One region of the Bradyrhizobium sp. Pa8 genome, then DNA from elsewhere that is predicted to be linked to it. Evidence: predicted binding sites of a transcription regulator. Region 1 holds the regulator's gene; the other holds the start of a gene.
The links. The regulator PhoB, encoded in region 1, activates phosphate uptake and scavenging genes when phosphate is short. The targets are predictions, from matches to a motif close to TGTCATNNANCTGTCAT.
Positions count from the first base shown of each region.

Region 2: a site for PhoB is predicted at 4,570-4,586, ahead of ACKWRH_RS01975 (DUF2794 domain-containing protein). Genes of this name have one in related genera too.

Region 1 is NZ_CP176767.1:9,240,521-9,248,512, reverse strand. Features, by position in the region: gene pstC (phosphate ABC transporter permease subunit PstC) at 39-1,028, shown strand; gene pstA (phosphate ABC transporter permease PstA) at 1,030-1,875, shown strand; gene pstB (phosphate ABC transporter ATP-binding protein PstB) at 1,872-2,693, shown strand; gene phoU (phosphate signaling complex protein PhoU) at 2,705-3,421, shown strand; gene phoB (phosphate regulon transcriptional regulator PhoB) at 3,436-4,143, shown strand; gene ACKWRH_RS43915 (GcrA family cell cycle regulator) at 4,381-4,893, opposite strand; gene ACKWRH_RS43910 (aspartate aminotransferase family protein) at 5,350-6,558, shown strand; gene argF (ornithine carbamoyltransferase) at 6,558-7,481, shown strand; gene ACKWRH_RS43900 (Hsp33 family molecular chaperone) at 7,777-7,992, shown strand, end outside.
Region 2 is NZ_CP176767.1:419,260-427,251, reverse strand. Features, by position in the region: gene ACKWRH_RS01990 (ABC transporter permease) at 1-2,202, shown strand, start outside; gene ACKWRH_RS01985 (Bax inhibitor-1/YccA family protein) at 2,473-3,264, shown strand; gene ACKWRH_RS01980 (GNAT family N-acetyltransferase) at 3,491-4,021, shown strand; gene ACKWRH_RS01975 (DUF2794 domain-containing protein) at 4,135-4,506, opposite strand; gene ACKWRH_RS01970 (DUF1223 domain-containing protein) at 5,118-5,894, opposite strand; gene acnA (aconitate hydratase AcnA) at 6,112-7,992, opposite strand, start outside.

The DNA.
Region 1 (7,992 bases):
CGTATATCAAACGGGCACAGGGGATCGGCGTGGCAGAGATGGCCGTTCAGAGCGATGTAATCGACGACGCCGGACCGTACGACCGCGCCAAGGCCTTGAGCGCCTTCAAGCTCGGCGACGTCACCTTCTACTGGATCACGCGGCTCTCCGCGATCTCGGTGCTGCTCATCCTCGGCGGCATCATCATTTCGCTGATCGTCGGCGCCTTCCCGGCGATGAAGGAATTCGGCATCTCCTTCCTGTGGACGCAGCGCTGGGCGCCGTCAGCCGATCCGCCGGTTCTCGGCGCGCTCGGACCGATCTACGGCACGCTCGTCACCTCCTTCATTGCGATGCTGATCGCCATTCCCGTGGGTCTCGGCATTGCGATCTTCCTCACCGAGCTCTGCCCGCAATGGGCGCGCCGCCCGATCGGCATGGCGATCGAGCTGCTCGCCGGCATCCCCTCGATCATCTACGGCATGTGGGGCTTCTTCGTGCTGGGCCCGTTCCTGGCCAACACCTTCCAGCCCTTCATGATCAAGATCTTCGACGGCGTTCCCGTGCTGGGGGCTATCTTCGCGGGACCGCCGTCCTATCTCAGCCTGTTCAACGCCTCGCTGATCCTTGCGATCATGGTGCTGCCCTTCATCACCTCGATCTCGGTCGACGTGTTCAAGACGGTGCCTCCGGTCCTCAAAGAGGCCGCCTACGGCGTCGGCTGCACCACCTGGGAAGTCGTCCGCAGTGTGGTGATCCCCTACACCCGCGTCGGCGTCATCGGCGGTGTCATGCTGGCCTTGGGTCGCGCGCTCGGCGAGACGATGGCGGTGACCTTCATCATCGGCAATTCGTTCCGCATCTCCTCGTCGATCTTCGCGCCGGGCACCACGATCTCGGCGGCGATCGCGTCCGAATTCGCCGAAAGTGACGGCCTGCACCAGTCCGGCCTGATCCTGCTCGGTCTCCTGCTGTTCGTGCTGACGTTCTTCGTGCTCGCGGCTGCCCGGCTGATGCTGATGCGGCTGGACCAGAAAGCGGGAAAATAACATGAACCCGATCTATTCACGCCGCCGCCGCAAGGACATCGTGGTCCGCGGGCTCTGCTTCGGCGCCGCCGCCTTTGGCGTCACCTGGCTCGCGCTGATCCTAGTCACGCTGCTCTACAACGGCCTTGCGGGTTTGAACCTGGAGATCTTCGTCGCGGACACTCCGCCTCCGGGTTCGACTGAAGGCGGCCTGCGCAACGCGATCGTCGGCTCGCTGATCATGACGGTGCTCGGTGTCGGCATCGGCGCGCCGCTCGGCTTGTTCGCCGGCACCTATCTCGCCGAGTACGGCCGCAACGACAAGCTGACCTCGGTGATCCGTTTCATCAACGACATCCTGCTTTCGGCGCCCTCGATCATCATCGGCCTGTTCATCTACGGCGCGGTAGTGGTGCCGATGCGCGGTTTCTCGGCGATCGCCGGCAGTCTTGCGCTCGCCGTCATCGTCATTCCGGTGGTGCTGCGTACGACCGAGGACATGCTGCTGCTGGTGCCGAACGCGCTGCGCGAGGCGGCGTCCGCGCTCGGCCTGCCGCGCTCGCTGGTGATCAAGCGCATCGCTTATCGCGCCGCGCGCTCCGGCCTCATCACCGGCGTGATGCTGGCCACCGCCCGCGTCGCCGGCGAGACCGCGCCGCTGCTTTTCACCGCGCTGTCGAACCAGTTCTTCAGCCTCGGCCTGAACAAGACGATGGCGAACCTGCCGGTTACCATCAACAACTTCGTGCAGAGCCCCTACGCCTACTGGAAGCAGCTCGCTTGGAGCGGCGCCTTGCTGATCACTTTGACCGTGCTTGCCCTGAACATTGGCGCGCGCATTCTTAGCGCCGAGAGGACTGCAAAATGAGCGAAATGTCTGTTTCCGTCAGTACGCCCGCCGTTCAGCACGGCTCGCAGCCGCTGCCCGAGGCGCCCGCCAAGGTGACGGTTCGCAACCTCAACTTCTACTATGGCGAGCACCACGCGCTGAAGAACATCAATCTGGCGCTCGGCACCAACCGCGTCACGGCGTTCATCGGCCCGTCGGGCTGCGGCAAGTCCACCCTGCTGCGCATCTTCAACCGGATGTACGACCTCTATCCGGGCCAGCGCGTCACGGGTCAGCTCATGCTCGACCAGACCAACATCCTCGACCCCAAGCTGGACCTCAATCTGCTGCGCGCCCGCGTCGGCATGGTGTTCCAGAAGCCGACGCCGTTCCCGATGACGATCTACGAGAACATTGCCTTCGGCATCCGTCTCTACGAGAAGATCTCGAAGTCCGAGATGGACGACCGCGTCGAGAAGGCGCTGCGCGGCGGCGCGCTGTGGAACGAGGTCAAGGACAAGCTCAACGCCTCCGGCCTGTCGCTCTCCGGCGGCCAGCAGCAACGCCTCTGCATCGCCCGCACGGTCGCGGTGCGGCCCGAGGTGATCTTGTTCGACGAGCCCTGCTCGGCGCTCGACCCGATCTCGACCGCCAAGGTCGAGGAGCTGATCCAGGAGCTGTCCGAGAACTACACGATCGCGATCGTCACCCACAACATGCAGCAGGCGGCGCGCGTCTCCGACAAGACCGCCTTCATGTATCTCGGCGAGCTGATCGAGTTCGACGACACCAGCAAGATCTTCACGTCGCCGACCGACCGGCGCACGCAGGATTACATCACCGGCCGGTTCGGCTGAGGAGACGGAACATGGGTTCTGAACATACCGCAAAGGCCTTCGACACCGACCTCCAGGAGCTCACGCGCCTGGTCGCCGAGATGGGCGGCATCGCCGAGCGCATGATCGTCGACTCCGTCGACGCGCTGATCCGCCGCGACGTCGCGCTCGGCCAGCGCGTCGTGACCATCGACGCCGAGCTCGATGCGCTTCAGAAGAAGATCGAGGAGCGCGCCGTGCTCACCATCGCGCGCCGCCAGCCGATGGCGGTCGATCTGCGCGAGATCGTCGGCGCCATGCGCGTCGCGACCGATCTCGAGCGGATCGGCGACCTCGCCAAGAATATGGGCAAACGCGTCGCGGCGCTGGAGACCGATTTCCATCCGCTCAAGCTGTTCCGCGGCCTGGAGCACATGACCGACCTCGTGCAGCAGCAGGTCAAGTCGGTGCTGGACGCCTATGCCGCGCACGATCTGCCGGCGGCGATGGCGGTGTGGAAGGGCGACGAGGAAGTCGATGCCATCTGCACCTCGCTGTTCCGCGAGCTTCTCACCTACATGATGGAGGATCCACGCAACATCTCGTTCTGCATCCACCTGATGTTCTGCGCCAAGAACATCGAGCGCATCGGTGACCACGCCACCAACATTGCCGAGACCGTGTTCTACATGATCGAGGGCCACGCGATCACCGACAAGCGGCCGAAGGGCGACATGACGACCTTCGCCACGACGGTCCCGAACACTTAAGGAGCGACGACACCATGGGCGCACGCATTATGGTGGTTGAGGACGAGGAAGCTCTCACCGAGCTTCTCCGCTACAACCTCGAAGGCGACGGCTATGACGTCGAGACGGTGATGCGCGGCGACGATGCCGACACCCGCCTCAAGGAGCACATCCCTGATTTGATCGTGCTCGACTGGATGCTGCCGGGCCTTTCCGGCATCGAGCTGTGCCGGCGGCTGCGCACCCGGCCCGAGACCAAGCAGCTCCCGATTATCATGCTCACCGCGCGCGGCGAGGAGAGCGAGCGGGTGCGGGGTCTTGCGACCGGCGCCGACGACTACATCGTCAAGCCGTTCTCGGTGCCGGAGCTGCTGGCACGCGTGAAGGGCCTGCTCAGGCGCGCCAGCCCGGAGCGGCTCGCCACCGTGCTCGCCTATGGCGACATCGAGCTCGACCGCGACAAGCGCCGCGTGGCGCGCTCGGGCCGGCCGATCGATCTCGGTCCGACCGAATATCGCCTGCTGGAGTTCTTCCTGGAGCATCCCGGCCGCGTATTCTCGCGCGAGCAGCTGCTCGACAGCGTCTGGGGTCGTGACATCTACATCGACGAGCGCACCGTCGACGTCCATATCGGCCGCCTGCGCAAGCTGCTCAATCTCGGCCGCGAGCAGGACCCGATCCGCACCGTCCGCGGCGCGGGCTACGCACTGGACGATCGCTTTGCGAAGGCGGAGCAGGCGTAAGCTTTAGCGGGTGTTGGTTTTAGCGAGCTGCGGCTCAGCCGTCGTCCCGGGGCGCGCGCAGCGCGAGCCCGGGACCCATAACCACAGGACGTGGTTTGGCGAAGACTCGAAGTGACCATCTCGCGCAACAACTGCGCCCTGTGGTTATGGATCCCCGCGTTCGCGGGGATGACACCGAGTCATTGGAGCCGTCATCGCGTGACGGCGCCGTCTTGGCAATCAGTGAATTCCGATAACTCAGCGCGGACCCGGCTTCGCCGGCGCGCGCCGGCGATCGGCCGCGGGCTGATACGCCACGCGCGAGTGCTGGGCGCAGTAGGGCAGGCCTGAGAGCGCCTTGCCGCCGCAGAAGAAGAAATCCGGGCTCGAGGGATCGCCGACCGGCCAGTGGCAGGTGGCCTCGTTCAGCTCCAGCAGCGACAGCCGCTGGCTCATCGGCACGACGTTGTCGTAGGTGACCGGTTCGGCCTCGACCTCGACTTCGAAGGCCTGCGCCAGCGCGGTGTTGCCGCGTGCGATCGGCCGGGTCACCCGCATCATGTGCTGGGCGGGGCGCGCCTTGCGCGGCCGGGGCGCTGCCGATGAAGGGCTCTTGGCGCGGCCCGACAGGCCGAGCCGGTGCACTTTGCCGATCACGGCATTGCGGGTCACATTGCCGAGTTCAGCGGCGATCTGGCTGGCCGAAAGTCCGGCCTCCCAGAGCTTTTTCAGCTGCTCGACGCGATCATCCGACCAGGTCAAAACGGTCATTGCACCCTTTCCTTCGCCGGCGCCTGCCATCCTGGCGGCCGCACGGCGAATGCCTAAGCTTCGAAAAACCCGTGCCGCCAGAATCCCTTAAGGCTCGCCGGGCGCACCAGATGCGCCCGAACGCTTACGCCGGTACATGAGGACTTAGAGGATCAGAACTGCTGCACGAGATGTCGTATCTGACAAGCCAAACGCTACAATATGGCGTGACTCACGCGCAAGAGTCCGCCGACTCGCTTCCACATGTTCCGTGGCGGAAACACGCAAAATCGCCACCGCAAGACTACGGATTCTGCGTTTCGCGAGGCTTTCCGGGCGGCATTGACACCGGTTTCACCAGGCATAAGATAGTCGGGCGTGCCGCCCTTAAAAGGCGGCACGTTTCGTTTTCCGGGCCGGTCAATGGTGCGTTGCGCAATGCACGCTCACGCCGTCCGCAACATTCAAGTGATCGTCATGACTAACAGCGCAGCGCCGCATTTGCTCCCCGTTTTCGCCAGGTCCGACCTCGGTTTCGAGCGCGGCGAAGGCTGCTGGCTGATTGCGACCAACGGCGATCGCTATCTCGATTTCACCTCGGGCGTGGCGGTGAATGCGCTCGGCCATGCTCATCCTGCGTTGGTCAAGGCGTTGCAGGAGCAGGCCACCAAACTCTGGCACATGTCGAACCTGTTCCAGAGCCCGGACGGCGAGAAGCTTGCCGCGCGTCTGTGCAACGAAAGCTTCGCGGACTTCGTGTTCTTCTGCAATTCCGGCGCTGAAGCGCTGGAAGGTGTGATCAAGCTGGTCCGCCATCATCACTTCTCGAAGGGTCATCCGGAACGTTACCGCATCATCACCTTCGAAGGCGCCTTCCACGGCCGCACGCTGGCAACGCTCGCCGCGACCGGATCGGCAAAATATCTCGAGGGGTTCGGCCCGCCGATGGACGGTTTCGACCAGGTCCCGCATGGCGACATCGAAGCCGTCAAGAAGGCGATCGGTCCGCAGACCGCCGGCATCCTGATCGAGCCGATCCAGGGCGAGGGCGGCGTGCGTTCAGCAACGCCCGCCTTCCTGAGGGCGTTGCGCCAGCTCTGCGACGAGAAGGGCCTGCTGCTCGCGTTCGACGAGGTGCAGACCGGCATGGGCCGCACCGGCGATCTGTTCGCGCATCGCCGCACCGGCGTCACGCCTGACGTGATGTCGCTGGCCAAAGCGCTCGGTGGCGGTTTCCCGATCGGCGCGGTGCTGGCGACCGCGGACGCGGCTGCCGGCATGGGGCCCGGCTCGCACGGCTCGACCTTCGGCGGCAATCCGCTCGCGATCTCGGCTGCCAACGCCGTGCTCGACGTCATGCTCAAGCCCGGCTTCTTCGACCACGTGCAGAAGATGTCGCTGCTGCTCAAGCAGAAGCTCGCCTCCGTGATCGATCGTTATCCCGACATCGTCAGCGAAGTGCGCGGCGAAGGCCTTCTGATCGGCATCAAGGCCGTGGTGCCGTCAGGCGATCTCGGCGCGGCATTGCGCAACGAAAAATTGCTCACGGTCGGTGCCGGCGACAATGTCGTGCGTTTCCTGCCGCCCTTGATCGTCACCGAAGCCGAGATCGAGGACAGCGTCGGGCGGCTCGAACGCGCCTGCGCCGCGATCTCGTCCAGTCAGACCAAGCGGGCGGCAAGCTGATGAGCAAGTCCCCGAAGCACTTTCTGGATATCAACGAGCTCCCGTTGTCGGAGCTCAAGAGCATGCTCGCGGCCTCCTCCGCCATGAAGGCGAAGCAGAAAGCGCACCAGCCGGTGAAGCCGCTGGAAGGCAAGACGCTGGCGATGATCTTCGAGCGTCCGTCCACGCGCACCCGCGTCTCGTTCGACGTCGCCATGCGCCAGCTCGGTGGCGAGCCCATCATGCTGACCGGCGCCGAGATGCAGCTGGGCCGCGGCGAGACCATCGCCGACACGGCGCGCGTGCTGTCGCGCTATGTCGACGCCATCATGATCCGCATCCTCAATCACGAGGCCCTGCTGGAGCTGGCGGAATATGCGACGGTGCCCGTCATCAACGGCCTGACACGGCGCTCGCACCCGTGCCAGGTGATGGCCGACCTGATGACCTACGAAGAGCATCGCGGCCCGATCGAGGGCAGGACGGTGGCCTGGACCGGCGACGACAACAATGTGCTGGCGTCCTGGGCGCATGCCGCCGAGCGTTTCAAGTTCAAGCTCAATGTCGCGACGCCGCCGGAGCTCGCGCCGAAAAAGGTGATGCGGGACTTCATCAAGGCCACCGGCGCGCCGATCGTGCTCGGCACCGATCCCGAGGCCGCCGTGAAGGGGGCCGACTGCGTCGTCACCGACACCTGGGTGTCGATGGGCGACAAGGAAGGCGAGCACCGTCACAACGTGCTCAAGCCCTATCAGGTCAATTCGAAGCTGATGTCGCTGGCCAAGCCCGATGCGCTGTTCATGCATTGCCTGCCCGCCCATCGCGGCGAGGAAGTCACGGACGAAGTGATCGACGGCCCGCAATCGGTCGTGTTCGACGAGGCCGAAAACCGCCTGCATGCGCAGAAGGGCATTCTGGCCTGGTGCTTTGACGCGGTGAAGTAACGCGACGGTGGAGCGGGTGGCCGCGCCGGTGGCCGCATCCACTGCCGTCGTCCCGGACCAGCGCCGCACAGCGGCGCGCCGATCCGGGATCCATAACCACAGGAAGTTGCTTGGCGAGGACTCGGAGTGGTCGTCGCCGGTTACATCGTAATCCTGTGGTTATGGGTCCCGGGCTCGCGCTTTGCGCGCCCCGGGATAACCTGAGTTTATCGTGCTTTCGTGCGATCTAGTCTGCATGCCGGGGAGCGCTCCGCGCCCTCTTCCATTTTCCTCCATCGACCCCAGATAAAGCGCCATGGTTTCCCAATCCCCTGACATGAATACCGGGCCCGAAGGCCCGGTTCGCGCGCCATCAGCGGTTCCCATCGATGACGCCGTGCTGCCCTACGAGGTCGACGCGCTCGACGTGCGCGGTCGCCTCGTGCGGCTCGGTCCCGCGCTCGACGAGATCCTGACCAAGCACGACTATCCCGCTGCCGTGGGCAAGCTGCTCGGTGAGGCCATCGTGCTG
Region 2 (7,992 bases), 720 kb from region 1:
TATCCGATGCTGGGCCAGCTGACGCTGGCGCCGCCGCTGCCGATGTCCGACCTGCTCGCAGAGCGCGACGGCGCGTTCGGTGCCGCCGCCGATCCGACGCTGCTGGCGCGGCTGTCGCTGAAGACCGGCGACCGCGTCACCATCGGAAGCGCAACGTTCCAGATCCGCAGCACCGTCGAAGCCGAGCCCGACAAGCTCGCCGGCGGCATCGGTTTCGGGCCGCGCTTCCTGATCAGCGAGGCGGGCCTGCGCGCCACCGGCCTGATCCAGCCCGGCAGCCTGGTGCGCTGGGTGTACCGGGTGAAGCTGCCCGACACCGGCAACAGCGAGCGCGCCACCGACGCCTTCATCGCGGACGCGCGCAACGCTGCGCCGCAGGCCGGCTGGGAGATCCGCAGCCGCTCCAATGCCTCGCCGCAGCTCGAGCGCAACATCAACCGCTTCACGCAATTCTTGACGCTGGTCGGCCTCGCGGCGCTCCTGGTCGGCGGCGTCGGCGTCGCCAATGCCGTCAAGAGCCATATCGACCGCCGGCTCGAAGTCATCGCGGCGTTCAAGGCGGTCGGCGCCACCGGCCGCGACGTGTTCGGCATCTATCTGGCGCAGGTCCTCCTGCTGGCGGGAATTGGCTCGGTGATCGGCCTTGCGCTCGGCGCCGCCATGCCGTTCGCCATCGTCGGCCTGTTCGGAAAACTGCTGCCGCTGCCGGTGGTGCCGGCCGTGCATGCCGACGAGCTCGCGCTGTCCTTCGTCTATGGCCTGCTCACGGCGCTCGCCTTCGGCCTGTGGCCGCTCGGGCGGGTGCACGACGTGCCTGTCGCCGCGCTGTTCCGCGACACCATCAGCTCCGAATGGCACCGGCCGCGCTGGAGCTATGTCGTGTTCATGGCCGTCGTGATCGCGCTGCTGATCGCGGTCGTGATCGGATTGTCCTTCGACAAGCGCATCGCCGCGGTGTTCGTGGCCTCCTCCGTCGTCGTGTTCGCCCTGCTCCGCGGCATCGCCGCCCTGCTGATGACGATCGCGCGCCGGCTGCCGCGCACGCGCCTGCCGATGCTGCGGCTGGCGATCGCCAACATCCACCGGCCGGGCGCGCTGACGCCCTCCGTCGTGCTGTCGCTCGGGCTCGGGCTCGCCGTGCTCGTCACCATCACCCAGATCGACGGCAATCTGCGGCGGCAGTTCCTTGCGGCCCTCCCCGAGCACGCGCCGTCGTTCTTCTTCATCGACATCCCGAGCACGCAGGCCGAGCAGTTCGACGGCTATCTGCGCCGGATCGCGCCAGGCGCAAAGGTCGAGGACGTGCCGATGCTGCGCGGGCGCATCGTTGCCGCGCGCGGGGTCCGTGCCGAGGACCTCAAGCCCACCACCGATTCCGAATGGGTGCTGCAAAGCGACCGCGGCCTGACCTACACCGCCGAGTTGCCGAAGGGCTCCAAGGTGGTCGAGGGCGAATGGTGGAGCGCCGGCTATTCCGGCCCGCTGCTGGTCTCGATGGAGAAGAAGATCGCCGACGGGCTCGGTCTCAAGCTCGGCGACGAGATCGTGGTCAATGTGCTCGGCCGCGACATCCCCGCCAAGATCGGCAATTTGCGCACCATCGACTGGCAGGGCATGGGCATCAATTTCGTGCTGGTGTTCTCGCCCAACGCCTTCAAGGGCGCACCGCATACCCATATCGCGACGCTGACCGAGACCGGCGGCACTGCGGCCGGCGACGGCAAGATCATCAAGGAGGTCGCCGACGCCTATCCGATGGTGACGAGCGTGCGCGTGCGCGAGGTGATGGAGACGGTTGGCTCGGTCGTGACCAATCTGGCGCTCGCGATCCGCGGCGCCAGCGCGGTGACCCTGATCTCGGCGATCCTGGTACTGGGCGGCGCGCTCGCCGCCGGCCACCGCCACCGGGTCTACGATGCCGTGATCCTCAAGACCCTCGGCGCGACCCGGCTGCGGCTGCTCGGCGCCTATGCCCTCGAATACCTGCTGATCGGACTTGCCACCGCGGTGTTCGGCGTGATCGCCGGCAGCATCGCGGCCTGGATGATCGTGACGCGGCTGATGACGCTGAGTTTCGTCTGGCAGGCCGGCAGCGCGGCCGGCGTGGTCGCGGCGGCCCTGGTGGTCACGGTCGGACTTGGGCTTGCCGGGACGCTGCTGGCATTGAACAAAAAGCCCGCCACGGTGTTGCGGAATTTGTGACAAATGGTAGCGGGCGACCCCGCGATGTCGGAATCGCACGATTCCAGCGATTAACCACGTCTGCTCGCCAGGATTGCGGGCGAGGGCGACATTCAGCCGCGCGTGGACGGTTGCAGCGAATGTGTTAGTTTCCCACATATCCAATGGGTTCGGAGCCCCGATTATGAGCCAGAATTTAGTCGGCACAGATCGGTATCCGAGATAGAATTTGACGAACCGGCGGCATGGCGACCCTCATGCCGGACCGGGCTAACCAACGGGAATTCGACCATGTCGGACCTAGACCGTAACTACGCTTCTCCTTTCGGCAGGGCCGCCGGGCGTGTTGACGCCGCGACGGTCGATGCCGGCCTGCGCGCCTATATGCTGCGCATCTACAATTACATGAGCATCGGCCTCGCCATCACCGGCTTGGCCGCGCTCGGCGTCTATATGGCCGCCGTGACCGACGTTCCGACCCCGGAAGCCGTCCGCGTCGGCAAGCTGTTCCTGACGCCGTTCGGCTACGCGATGTTCGTCAGCCCGCTGAAGTGGCTGTTCATGCTCGCGCCGCTCGCGATGGTGTTCGTGATCTCGGCGGGCATCAACCGTCTCGCCCCCTCGACCGCGCAGATCCTGTTCTGGGTGTTCGCGGCGCTGATGGGCATTTCGCTGTCCTCGATCTTCCTGGTGTTCACGCACACCTCGATCGTGCGGGTGTTCTTCATCACCGCGGCCACGTTCGGCGCGCTCAGCCTCTACGGCTACACCACCAAGCGTGATCTGACCGGGATGGGCTCGTTCCTGTTCATGGGCCTGATCGGCATCATCATCGCGAGCCTGGTCAACCTGTTCCTGGCCAGCACGATGCTGCAGTTCATCGTGTCCGTGGTCGGCGTGCTGGTGTTCGCCGGCCTCACCGCCTGGGACACCCAGCGACTGAAGAACGACTACATCTACGGCTACGCCTCGGCCGGCGGTGACATCGCAGAGCGTGCGGCCATCACCGGCGCGCTGTCGCTGTACCTGAACTTCATCAACCTGTTCACGCTGCTGCTGCAGCTCCTCGGCCAGCGCGACTAAGCGATCAACCGAGAGAACGGATACGAACCCCGGCCGAGAGGCCGGGGTTTTTGTTTGCGCCGGGATCTTTCCCCAAACGCCCTCATTGCGAGGAGCGCTTGCGACGAAGCAATCCAGAGACCCTCCGCAGGCGCATTTCTGGATTGCTTCGCTGCGCTCGCAATGACGGCGGAGAGGCGCCTTCGCCCCCTTCCAGCCGTCCCGGGAAGGCTCTAATCTTCCTCCCATGTCCGCACCTGAGATCAGGCCCGCCATTGAGGCCGACCTTCCCGCCATCACCGCCATCTACCAGCAGGCCGTCCGCGAGGGCACCGCGACATTCGAGCTGGCGCCGCCGGATCTGGCCGAGATGACGCGCCGCTACCGCGCGCTGATCGACGGCGGCTATCCCTATTTCGTCGCCATCCTCGACGGCCGCGTCGCCGGCTATGCCTATGCCGGCGCCTACCGGCCGCGCCCGGCCTACCGCTTCACGGTCGAGAACTCGATCTATCTCGATCCCTCGTTCCACCGCCGCGGCATCGGCTCATTGCTGCTGGAGCGGCTGATCACCGAATGCGAGGCGCGCGGCTTCCGCCAGATGATCGCGGTGATCGGCGATTCCGCCAATGCCGGCTCGATCGGCGTGCACACGCGCGGCGGCTTCAAGATGATCGGCACGCATCCGAATGTTGGCTTGAAATTCGGCCGCTGGCTCGACACGGTGATGATGCAGCGCGACCTCGGCGAAGGCGCGAGCACGGTGCCGGGGAAATAGGGCGCGAGCTGACATCGTAGGATGGGCAGAGCGCAGCGAAACCCATCAAGCCCAGTCTGAGTGACCGAAGGTGATGGGTTTCGCTTCGCTCTACCCATCCTACGGCACTACGGCTACACCACCGCCAGCTTGCGATCGATCACCAGCAGCACGCGCTCGAGCTCGTGGCCGCGGCGCAGAATCAGGCCGGTCGCCGAGATCACGCTGTACATGCCCTGCTTGCGCGCCAGCCGCGGGTCTTTCTCGATGCGATAGATCGGGACCTCCGAGGCGCGGCGGAAGACCGAGAACACCGCTCGGTCCTTCAGGAAGTCGATGGCATAGTCGCGCCACTCGCCGTCGGCGACCATGCGGCCGTAGAGGTTGAGGATGCGGTTCAGTTCCAGCCGGTTGAATGTCACCCGGTTGGGTTGGGCATTCGCAGCGGCGGGGCGCGCCACTGCGCGCTGCTCGCTCGGATCGGCATCCTCCGGCGTCAGACTCATCGAGCGCCTCCTCATCTCGCGGCATGATCGCATCCGCGAAGACCGTCCCCGGAACCGCGGATCATGACAGTTGCATGATCGCGCCAACCGTTCCCCGCCGCAAGGGGCTCTTCACTCAACTCATTGAATCAGGTGCGAATCGGAGCACACGCAGGAGTGGAACTCTGTCGCGGCAAACCGTCACGGGATCGTTAGAAGGAATCTTGATATCGCCGCTTTTCTGCCAAGCGCCTGCCGCCCTGCATTGCGAAAAGACTTATGTGCGTTGACCCGGTCCTTTCGGTTCCGGATTCCTCAGCCCCCAGCCCCCCGGGGCCGTCAGGATCGGGTCTGTACGCGCGACAAGGAGGGCCAACGCAAGTTGGTCCTTTTTGGTTTGTGTCGTGACGTTTCCGGCACGACCAGCTTCCCTCTGATTAACGCGAAGACAACTCTCTCCCCTCATCCTGAGGAACCGCGAAACGGCGTCTCGAAGGATCGAGATCGAGCTGCATCAGCCGGGCCTGCATGGTTCTCGCGGCGATGCGCAGCATCGTCCGCCTCGCGCGCGAGGGCGCGCTCCTCATCATGAGGCGTGAGAGCGCGTGCGACGCTATCGAGAGAAATCGGATCTAGTGCAGCGACGTGTACGCCGCGCCGAGCATCGCACCCGGCTTCTCACGGCTGCCGTCCTGGACATAGACCACAGCGCCGTCGACGCCGTCGCGCGTGAGATTTTCCAACGGCACCGTCCAGCTTTCCGGACGCCCGTTCCAGTCGCCGACCTTGAGCAGGTTGCGCACGACGTTGTGATAGGTGATCTGCTGCCCGCGATTTTCGCCGCGGCTGATTGCGATCGGCACCGATTTCGTGATCGAGCAGATCCAGACCTCGCCGTGCGAGACCGGTGACTCCTTGCTCGCCGCCACCGAGACGTTGATCTGCTTGCCTGCAAGCGACATCGTCACCGGCACGCTCATCACGCCGGTGCCCTTGTCGGTCTTGCCGATCGCGCTCTCGATGCCGGCGCGGTCGCTGCCGATGACATGCGTCGAACCGTTGACCACGACTTGAGGCGTATAGACCTCGCGGTCGCCGCGCATGCGCGAATAGGCGCGCTGCCGCGCCGAGAAGCGCGAATCCGCAAGCGTGTCCTTCCAGCCGAGATAATCCCAATAGTCGATCGGCATGCTCAGCGCGATGATCGACGGGTCGTTGGCGAGATCGCCGATGACCTGGTCGGCGGGCGGGCAGGAGGAGCAGCCCTGCGATGTGAAGAGCTCGACCACGGCGCGGGGATCAGCCTCGGCGGGACGGATGACGGCGACGATGGCGCAGATGCCGAGTGCTCCCGACCAGAGTGCACCGGACCAGCGCGAAACCAGATTAGAAGCCATCATTGCAGTCATGTTGAACGTCACACCTCGCACGCGTGGGGGAAAATCCTATCGCCTGATGGTCACCGTAGTCTTACGGGCATCGTACATTCAGCCGTCCGGAGCGAGGTTTTCCGCCGGGCGGGACCATCGGACGCGTGTTCTAACGCACGAAGGCGGCCCTGTGATAGGCCGCCCTCGTTTAACCTTCTACTCACGTCGCGGTGAGCCACCGTTCACAAATTCGCGCTTAGGCCGCGAGCTTGCGCAGCACGTAGTGCAGAATGCCGCCGTTCCGGTAGTAATCGAGCTCGTCCAGCGTATCGATGCGGCAAAGCAGCGAAACGCGCTGCAATGAACCGTCGCCGGAGACGATCTCCGCGGTCAGCTTCTGACGCGGCTTCAGGTCGCCGACGAGGCCGCGCAGCGTGACCTTCTCGTCGCCCTTCAGGCCGAGCGACGACCAGGAGGTGCCTTCCTCGAAGGTCAGCGGCAGCACGCCCATGCCGACCAGGTTGGAGCGGTGGATGCGCTCGAAGCTCTGGCAGATCACGGCGCGGACGCCGAGCAGGCGCGTGCCCTTCGCAGCCCAGTCGCGCGAGGAACCGTTGCCGTATTCGGCACCGGCGAACACCACCAGCGGCACTTCCTCCTGCTGGTACTTCATCGCGGCGTCGTAGATCGACATCTGCTCGCCGTCGGGCCAGTGCTTGGTGAGACCGCCTTCCGGAATATTTCCGTCAGCGCCCTTCAGCATGAAGTTCTTGATGCGGATGTTGGCGAAGGTGCCGCGCATCATCACTTCATGGTTGCCGCGACGCGTGCCGTACTGGTTGAAGTCGGCCGGACGCACCTGATGCTCGCTGAGATATTTGCCGGCGGGCGAGGTGAGCTTGATCGAACCGGCCGGCGAGATGTGGTCGGTGGTGATCTTGTCGCCGAACATGGCGAGGATGCGCGCCTCGACGATGTCGGTGACCGGCTCCGGCTCCTTCTTCATGCCGTCGAAATAGGGCGGGTTCTGCACGTAGGTCGAGCTCATGTTCCAGCGATAGGTCTCGCTCTCGACCGTCTTGATCTTACGCCAGTTCGTATCGCCCTTGAACACGTCGGCATACTTCTTCTTGAAGATCGACGCGGTCACGAACTTCTTCATGAAGGCGTTGATCTCCTTCGTCGTCGGCCAGATGTCCTTGAGGTACACCGGCTTGCCGTCCTTGCCTTCACCGAGCGGCTCGACGGCGAGGTTCTTGGTGACGCTGCCCGCGAGCGCGTGGGCGACGACCAGCGGCGGCGAAGCCAGATAGTTCGCCTGCACGTCCGGCGAGACGCGGCCTTCGAAGTTGCGGTTGCCGGAGAGCACGGCGGCCGCGACGATGCCGTTGTCGTTGATCGACTTCGAGATCTCCTCGGGCAGCGGACCGGAATTGCCGATGCAGGTGGTGCAGCCGAAACCGACCAGGTTGAAGCCGACCTTGTCGAGATCGGCCTGGAGACCGGAATCGGCGAGATAGGCCGCGACCACCTGGCTGCCCGGCGCGAGCGAGGTCTTCACCCACGGTTTTGCCTTGAGGCCCTTGGCGGCAGCGTTGCGCGCAAGCAGGCCGGCGCCGATCAAGACGCTCGGATTCGAGGTGTTGGTGCAGGAGGTGATGGCGGCGATCACGACGTCGCCATGACCGATCTCGAAGTTCTTGCCGTCGACGGCAAAGCGCTTCGTCGGCTCTTCGGTCTTCTTGTACTCGGTGCCGAGCGCAAGCGAAAAGCCTTCGGCGACCGACGGCAGCGCGATGCGGCCTTCGGGGCGCTTCGGACCGGCCATCGAGGGAACGACGTCGCCGAGGTCGAGGGTCAGCGTTTCCGTGAACACCGGATCGGCCGACTTGGCGGTGCGGAACAGGCCCTGCGCCTTGGCATAGGCCTGCACCAGCGCGACGCGCGCCGGAGCGCGGCCGGAGGTCTTGAGGTAGTCGAGCGCAGCGGCGTCGACCGGGAAGAAGCCGCAGGTCGCACCGTATTCGGGGGCCATGTTGGCGATCGTCGCCTTGTCGGCGACGGAGAGGTGGTCGAGGCCGGGGCCGAAGAACTCGACGAACTTGCCGACCACGCCGAGCTTGCGCAGCATCTGCGT